2 regions of the Salmonella bongori NCTC 12419 genome follow, and region 1 is predicted to be linked to the other one. Evidence: predicted binding sites of a transcription regulator. Region 1 holds the regulator's gene; the other holds the start of a gene.

Region 1 (3,419 bases):
TACGAGAGAAGCAAATAGTCCATGTGGCTGCGATGACAGGGCACATAAACGATTTCATGCCCGTCGTGCGCCAGTTGGCGTACGCGCTCGGCGTTATGAACGTTAATCCCCTGGTAAAGCCGATTCCAGGTAAAGCCCAGAATTCTGTCGGTCAAACGAATCATCTCGTAAGAGAAGTTCGCGGCGATCTCCTCCATCAGTGCAATGGCGTTTTGCTGCGCTTTTTCGTGAGAAATTTTCTTACTGCGCGCCTCATCTTCCACCGCGCGAGCGATAGCTTTCGACGCCAGCAGTTTGTTAAACAGGTCCTGACGGGCGGGCAGGCGAGGGCCAACTGCCGCCAGGCGCTGACGGGCGAAGTGCATACGCGCTACACGCGCCAGTTTCTGGGCGATGATTTTATCGGTACCGTGTTCATCAGCCATGCGACGCAACGAGACGGAGGGCGAGAATCGGACAAAGCTATCGCGCCCCAGCCAGGAGATGGCAAAAAATTTCTGTACGCCGTTCAACATACGTAAAGGCGGGTTCACTTCCCCCTTTTCACGACCCGGTGCGCGGCCAAACATCACGGAAACGGGCACCATCTGTAAATCCAAAGCCGGATTACTGCGATGCAGATCGAGATAGTCGTGAAAAAGCTTCACCGACTCTTCTTTTGGCGTGTAATACGTAAAAACACGCGGCCCGCCATGGATAAATACATAGCGAGGCAGTAGCGCGCCGTCGATCTCCAGCGGCTCCAGCGGATCAGGAAGATCGTGCGCCAGACATTGGGCGCGCAGCGTCAGTAAGTCCGCTTTTGAGTTGTATGGCAAGACATACATAATGGGACGAGAAGTATCGAGTCCCAATTCCTGAGCGGGTTCCGCCGGAATAGACTTGCTTTTTACCAGTACGCTTAATGGTAAATTCAGTAATTTGTAGTAAATTCGTGGCCAGCCGGACATAAACGATGTAAAGCCTCTGGTTAATAATGCAAATGCGCTGCAAGGATATCAGAAAGTTTAGCGAATTTCTGTTGTATCCCGTCATACTTCGCGCTCTATAACGGCAGCCCGAATCGTGCAGGGCGGCCGTATAATGTCATTGACGTTAATAATGTAAAAAGGTTCTTTTGATGGCCAATAATACCACTGGATTCACCAGAATTATCAAAGCGGCAGGGTATTCCTGGAAAGGATTTCGCGCCGCATGGACTCACGAAGCCGCGTTTCGCCAGGAAAGCCTGGCGGTATTGCTGGGCGTCATTATTGCCTGTTGGCTGGATGTGGATGCCATTACCCGCGTGTTATTGATAGGTTCCCTGGTACTTATCATGATCGTTGAAATCCTCAACAGTGCGATAGAAGCCGTCGTTGACCGCATCGGTTCTGACTATCACGAACTTTCCGGGCGGGCGAAAGATATGGGGTCGGCTGCGGTGCTGCTGTCTATTTTCGTTGCCCTGATGACCTGGGGCATTCTGTTATGGTCACATTTTCGATAAAGGTTCCAAATTTTATAAATCTCTTGTTTTTTGCGCGGTTTGTGGTTCCAAAATCACCTTCAACTGTATATACTCACAGCATGACTGTATATACACCCAGGGGGCGGAATGAAAGCGTTAACGGCCAGGCAGCAAGAGGTGTTTGATCTCATTCGGGATCACATCAGCCAGACAGGTATGCCACCGACGCGTGCGGAAATCGCGCAGCGTTTGGGGTTCCGTTCCCCAAACGCGGCGGAAGAACATCTTAAAGCGTTGGCGCGCAAAGGGGTGCTTGAAATCGTTTCCGGCGCTTCTCGAGGTATCCGTCTGTTACAGGAAGAAGAAGAGGGGTTACCACTTGTTGGGCGCGTAGCGGCGGGTGAGCCACTGCTGGCGCAGCAACACATTGAAGGCCATTACCAGGTTGATCCTTCTTTGTTCAAACCCAGCGCGGATTTCCTGTTGCGCGTAAGCGGCATGTCGATGAAAGACATTGGCATTATGGATGGCGATTTACTGGCAGTACATAAAACGCAGGATGTTCGCAACGGGCAGGTGGTTGTGGCTCGCATTGATGATGAAGTCACCGTAAAACGCTTGAAAAAACAGGGTAATAAAGTAGAACTTCTGCCGGAAAACAGTGAGTTTACACCGATAGTGGTGGATTTGCGCGAACAAAGCTTCACCATTGAAGGATTGGCGGTCGGTGTCATTCGCAACGGCGAATGGCTGTAATCTCTTCTTACTCTCCTTGTATGTGCCCATCCGGCAGCCCTGCAGCCTGATGGCGCTACGCTTATCAGGCCTGCGGGAAACCGATTCCCGAGGGTGAAGGTTTTGTAGGCCGGATAAGGCGTTTATGCCGCTATGTGGTAGGGCGCATGTTTTGTTTAACTCCTTGTCAGGCCAGTCTTCATGCCGTTTTTTACCTCCTCTGATAAAGCGCTTTGGCGTCTCGCGTTGCCAATGATTTTTTCTAATATCACCGTTCCCTTGTTGGGGCTGGTTGATACGGCAGTGATTGGTCATCTGGACAGCCCGGTTTATCTGGGCGGCGTGGCGGTAGGGGCGACCGCCACCAGTTTTCTTTTCATGCTGTTGCTGTTTCTGCGAATGAGCACCACCGGGTTAACGGCCCAGGCATTTGGCGCTAAAAACCCGCGAGCCTTAGCTCGGGCATTGATTCAGCCGTTGTTGCTGGCGCTGGGCGCAGGTGTATTGATTGCGCTCTTTCGCACGCCGCTTATTGATGTAGCTTTACATATTGTTGGTGGGAACGAGGCTGTTCTGGTGCAGGCGAGACGCTTCCTTGAAATTCGTTGGTTAAGCGCTCCCGCGTCTCTGGCGAATCTGGTGCTGCTCGGTTGGTTGTTAGGCGTTCAGTATGCGCGGGCTCCTGTTATCTTGTTAGTCGTGGGAAATATCCTCAACATTGTGCTCGATCTGTGGCTGGTGATGGGGCTTCATATGAACGTGCAGGGGGCCGCTCTGGCGACGGTTATCGCAGAATATGCCACGCTACTGATCGGCTTAATGATGGTGCGTAAAGTTCTCCATCTCCGCGGTGTGTCGCTGGAGATGCTAAAACATGCATGGCGCGGTAACGTACGCCGTCTTTTGGCGCTTAATCGCGATATCATGCTGCGCTCGTTGCTCCTTCAGCTCTGTTTTGGCGCGATCACGGTGTTAGGCGCGCGGCAGGGCAGCGATATTATCGCGGTAAATGCGGTACTGATGACCCTACTTACCTTTACGGCCTATGCGCTGGACGGTTTTGCTTATGCGGTGGAAGCGCACTCTGGCCAGGCTTACGGCGCGCGTGACGGCAGCAAGTTACTGGACGTCTGGCGGGCGGCGTGTCGTCAGTCAGGGGTTGTTGCCCTGCTGTTTTCCATGGTCTATGCCCTGGCAGGCGAACATATTGTCGCGTTATTGACCTCGTTACCGC
Region 2 (3,419 bases), 1.2 Mb from region 1:
CGGTCAGGATCATACGACCATCTTTTGTCGCCATCACATAATCGCTACTGCATCCGGATACTGCAAAAGCTAACCCGACTGCAGAAATTATGACTGCCCATTTTTTCATCCGTTTATCCTCACGTCGCCTGCATCTGATAATAGTCTGTTAATCATATGTCTGATAATAGTCTAGTAATAACGCGCAGCTTCGCATGTCGGAAGCAGTAAAATCTTAAACTGTGAGAAGAGGAGAAATAAAGCGAGTATTCGCTCCCCGGTCAGGGAGCGAGACAGGGTTACAGTGGGTTCTTTTTATTACGCAGCAGATTCAGGCTCTCTACCGCGATAGAGAAGAACATGGCGAAATAGATATACCCTTTTGGAACGTGGACATCGAAACTTTCCAGTATCAGGGTAAAGCCAACCAGAATCAGGAAGGAGAGCGCCAGCATTTTTACCGACGGATGGCGATCGACAAACTCGCCGATGGGGCGGGCCGCAAACATCATGACGCCCACGGCAATAACAACCGCCGCCATCATAATAAACAGATGATCGGAGAGGCCAACCGCAGTGATAACCGAATCCAGACTGAAAATAATATCCAGCAGCATAATCTGTACTATCGCGCCCAGAAAAGAAGAGACACGTGTTTTTAAGCCTTCCTCTTCGCCTTCGATGGACTCATGAATCTCCTTGCTGGCTTTCCAGATTAAAAACAATCCGCCCAGTAACAGGATGAGATCACGAGCGGAAATCGCCTCGCCGAAAAGTTCAAATAACGGGTTAGTCAGGCGAGTGACCCAGGCGATTGACGCCAGCAACGCCAGACGCATCACCATTGCCGCCGCCAGTCCAAGTCGCCGCGCGTGGTTCCGTTGCGCCGTAGGAAGTTTTGCGACTACCAGAGAAAGAAAAATAATGTTGTCGATCCCAAGTACAATCTCCAGCAGCGTCAGCGTACCGAGCGCCAGCCAGGCATTAGGATCGGTTATCCATGCAAATAACATCGAACAAAGTCCTGCCAAAAAAAGAAGCGGTAATTATAGGCCCGTCGTGCGGCGGGCGAAAGCCCGGGGTGAAGTTGCGCAACTGCGGGGAGTGTAAAATAGTGACGGCAATGCGCTTACGCTTTATGGGCGTCGAACCGACGCGTAACCATAGCGGGGAAGCATTTGGGCGTAGCGGACGTTATGCATTTTGCAGTAAAAAGTGGCGTGTCAGCAGCGCCTGTGTGAAATTTTTTTTCAGATAAAATCCACGCGGTAGGGTCAAAATAGGCTCTCCGTGCGCGCCGATAGCCTCAGTGAGGGCTCTGGCATTGGCAGCTTTGGGCCGCAATTGTAAAACTTCACCGTGACGGGCGGTGATGCGTTCCACCTGACCCAGCACGATCATGTCCATCAGCTCTTCCCAGTCGAGGCGCAGTTGCCTGTCTTCTTCTTCATTGGGGCTCCAGAGCAGTGGCGAGCCTACGCGGCGTCTGGCTAACGGTATGCTGCGCTCGCCTTCAACCGGGACCCATAATACGCGTTTCAATTTATGCCGTACGTGGCTGGTCTCCCAGGTTACGCCGGTATTACCGGTTAATGGCGCCACACAAACAAAAGTGGTTTCCAGCGGGCGGCCCTGATTATCCACCGGGATTGTTTTCAACTCTACGCCTAAAGCGGCGAAATCCTGCTCTGGTTTGCTTCCGGCGCTGGCGCCAAGCCAGATCTCCAACAGGACGCCGATCCATCCTTTGTCTCGCTTTAAATCTTTAGGCGTTGGAATGCCCGCCAGCGCTGCCAGTTCGCCCAGAGTATAGCCGGAGAGCTGCCGGGCCTGGGCCAGCAGCAAGGCTTCCGAATCAGGCGGAGTCAATAGCGGACGAAGAGCGGACATTACCATTACCTTTGACTAAAAAATGAACAGTGATTTTATACCGTGTGGACAGAGTTTATCTTTTTCTGTGATGAATATTCAATAGATTGATTTTAAGAGATTTTTTTGTTTAATTCCTTCGTGTTGCGCAACGGCGAAACCGGTTTTCCAATTCTGGTCACTGACAATAAACAGGATCTTACACTATGTTATCCACAGAAAGTTGGGATAACTGTGTAAAACACTCACTACTGTTTCCATTTACAGCCTTGACGTGCGATGAAAATCGAAAATTCAGACAAATAGTGTGTAAGTTATTGGCACAATCTGTGGATAAAACCGACGCTGGTTGATCTTTCATCAGCATAAGGATCTTAGGTGTGACGTCGGTCACGATTTAAGGTGAGGAGAGATCAGATTAGTCTATAACCTAATGAATGTAAGGCACTATTTTCAAGGCTATCAGCGCAATGAATTCAGACTGTTCTGGGTTTTCCCGCAGTAATTCCGTACTTCTTCACAACTATATCCACAGAAAAGGTGAATAAAATGGGGTTGGGGCGCTATCAGCTGTTTATAACTCGGCTATTTACTGTGAGTTATTCAATTGTTATTAGGCTGTGTCTCCGTTACAGAGTGGTTTACCGCCTCACTGGAGTATGAAACAATCGCTCATATATAAGGTTTATGTTGAGGTAGTCCGGTGATTGATGACGATGGCTACCGCCCAAATGTAGGTATCGTAATTTGTAATCGTCAGGGGCAGGTGATGTGGGCCCGGCGATTTGGTCAGCACTCCTGGCAGTTCCCGCAAGGCGGGATAAATCCAGGAGAGTCAGCAGAACAGGCGATGTACCGGGAACTGTTTGAAGAAGTTGGGTTAAGCCGTAAAGATGTGCGAATCCTTGCTTCTACTCGCAACTGGTTGCGTTACAAGTTACCAAAACGTTTGGTGCGTTGGGATACAAAACCGGTATGTATCGGCCAGAAACAAAAATGGTTTCTTTTGCAGTTAATGAGCGCCGACGCCGAAATCAATATGCAAACCAGCAGTACGCCAGAGTTTGATGGCTGGCGCTGGGTAAGTTACTGGTATCCGGTTCGACAAGTGGTGTCATTTAAACGCGATGTCTACCGCAGGGTAATGAAAGAGTTTGCAAGTGTTGTAATGGCGCTTCAGGATAATACGCCTAAGCTACAAAGCGCGCCTGCTTATCGACGTAAAAGAGGTTAAGCCACGCAAATTATGCTCACTCGCCTGCGCGAAATAGTCGAAAAAGTGGCCAGTGCGCCGCGTCTGAACGAGGCGCTGAATATTCTGGTCACGGATATCTGTCTTGCGATGGATACGGAGGTATGTTCGGTTTACCTGGCCGACCATGATCGACGCTGTTACTACTTGATGGCGACGCGGGGGTTAAAAAAACCGCGTGGTCGAACCGTTGCGCTTGCGTTTGATGAAGGGATCGTCGGTCTGGTTGGCAGACTGGCGGAACCCATTAACCTTGCCGATGCGCAAAAGCACCCCAGTTTTAAATACATTCCATCGGTGAAAGAGGAGCGTTTTCGCG

The links. The regulator LexA, encoded in region 1, represses DNA repair genes until DNA is damaged. The targets are predictions, from matches to a motif close to TNCTGTATGTACATACAGNA.
Region 2: mutH (DNA mismatch repair endonuclease MutH) is a predicted target of LexA. The motif match lies at 2,098-2,117, and genes of this name have one in related genera.

What each region holds. Positions count from the first base shown of each region.
Region 1 covers NC_015761.1:4,083,966-4,087,384, forward strand. Annotated here, with positions in the region: gene plsB (glycerol-3-phosphate 1-O-acyltransferase PlsB) at 1-950, opposite strand, end outside; gene SBG_RS19275 (diacylglycerol kinase) at 1,121-1,489, shown strand; gene lexA (transcriptional repressor LexA) at 1,598-2,206, shown strand; gene dinF (MATE family efflux transporter DinF) at 2,387-3,419, shown strand, end outside.
Region 2 covers NC_015761.1:2,866,506-2,869,924, reverse strand. Annotated here, with positions in the region: gene SBG_RS13465 (YgdI/YgdR family lipoprotein) at 1-109, opposite strand, end outside; gene SBG_RS13460 (TerC family protein) at 279-992, opposite strand; gene mutH (DNA mismatch repair endonuclease MutH) at 1,174-1,869, opposite strand; gene rppH (RNA pyrophosphohydrolase) at 2,552-3,082, shown strand; gene ptsP (phosphoenolpyruvate--protein phosphotransferase) at 3,095-3,419, shown strand, end outside.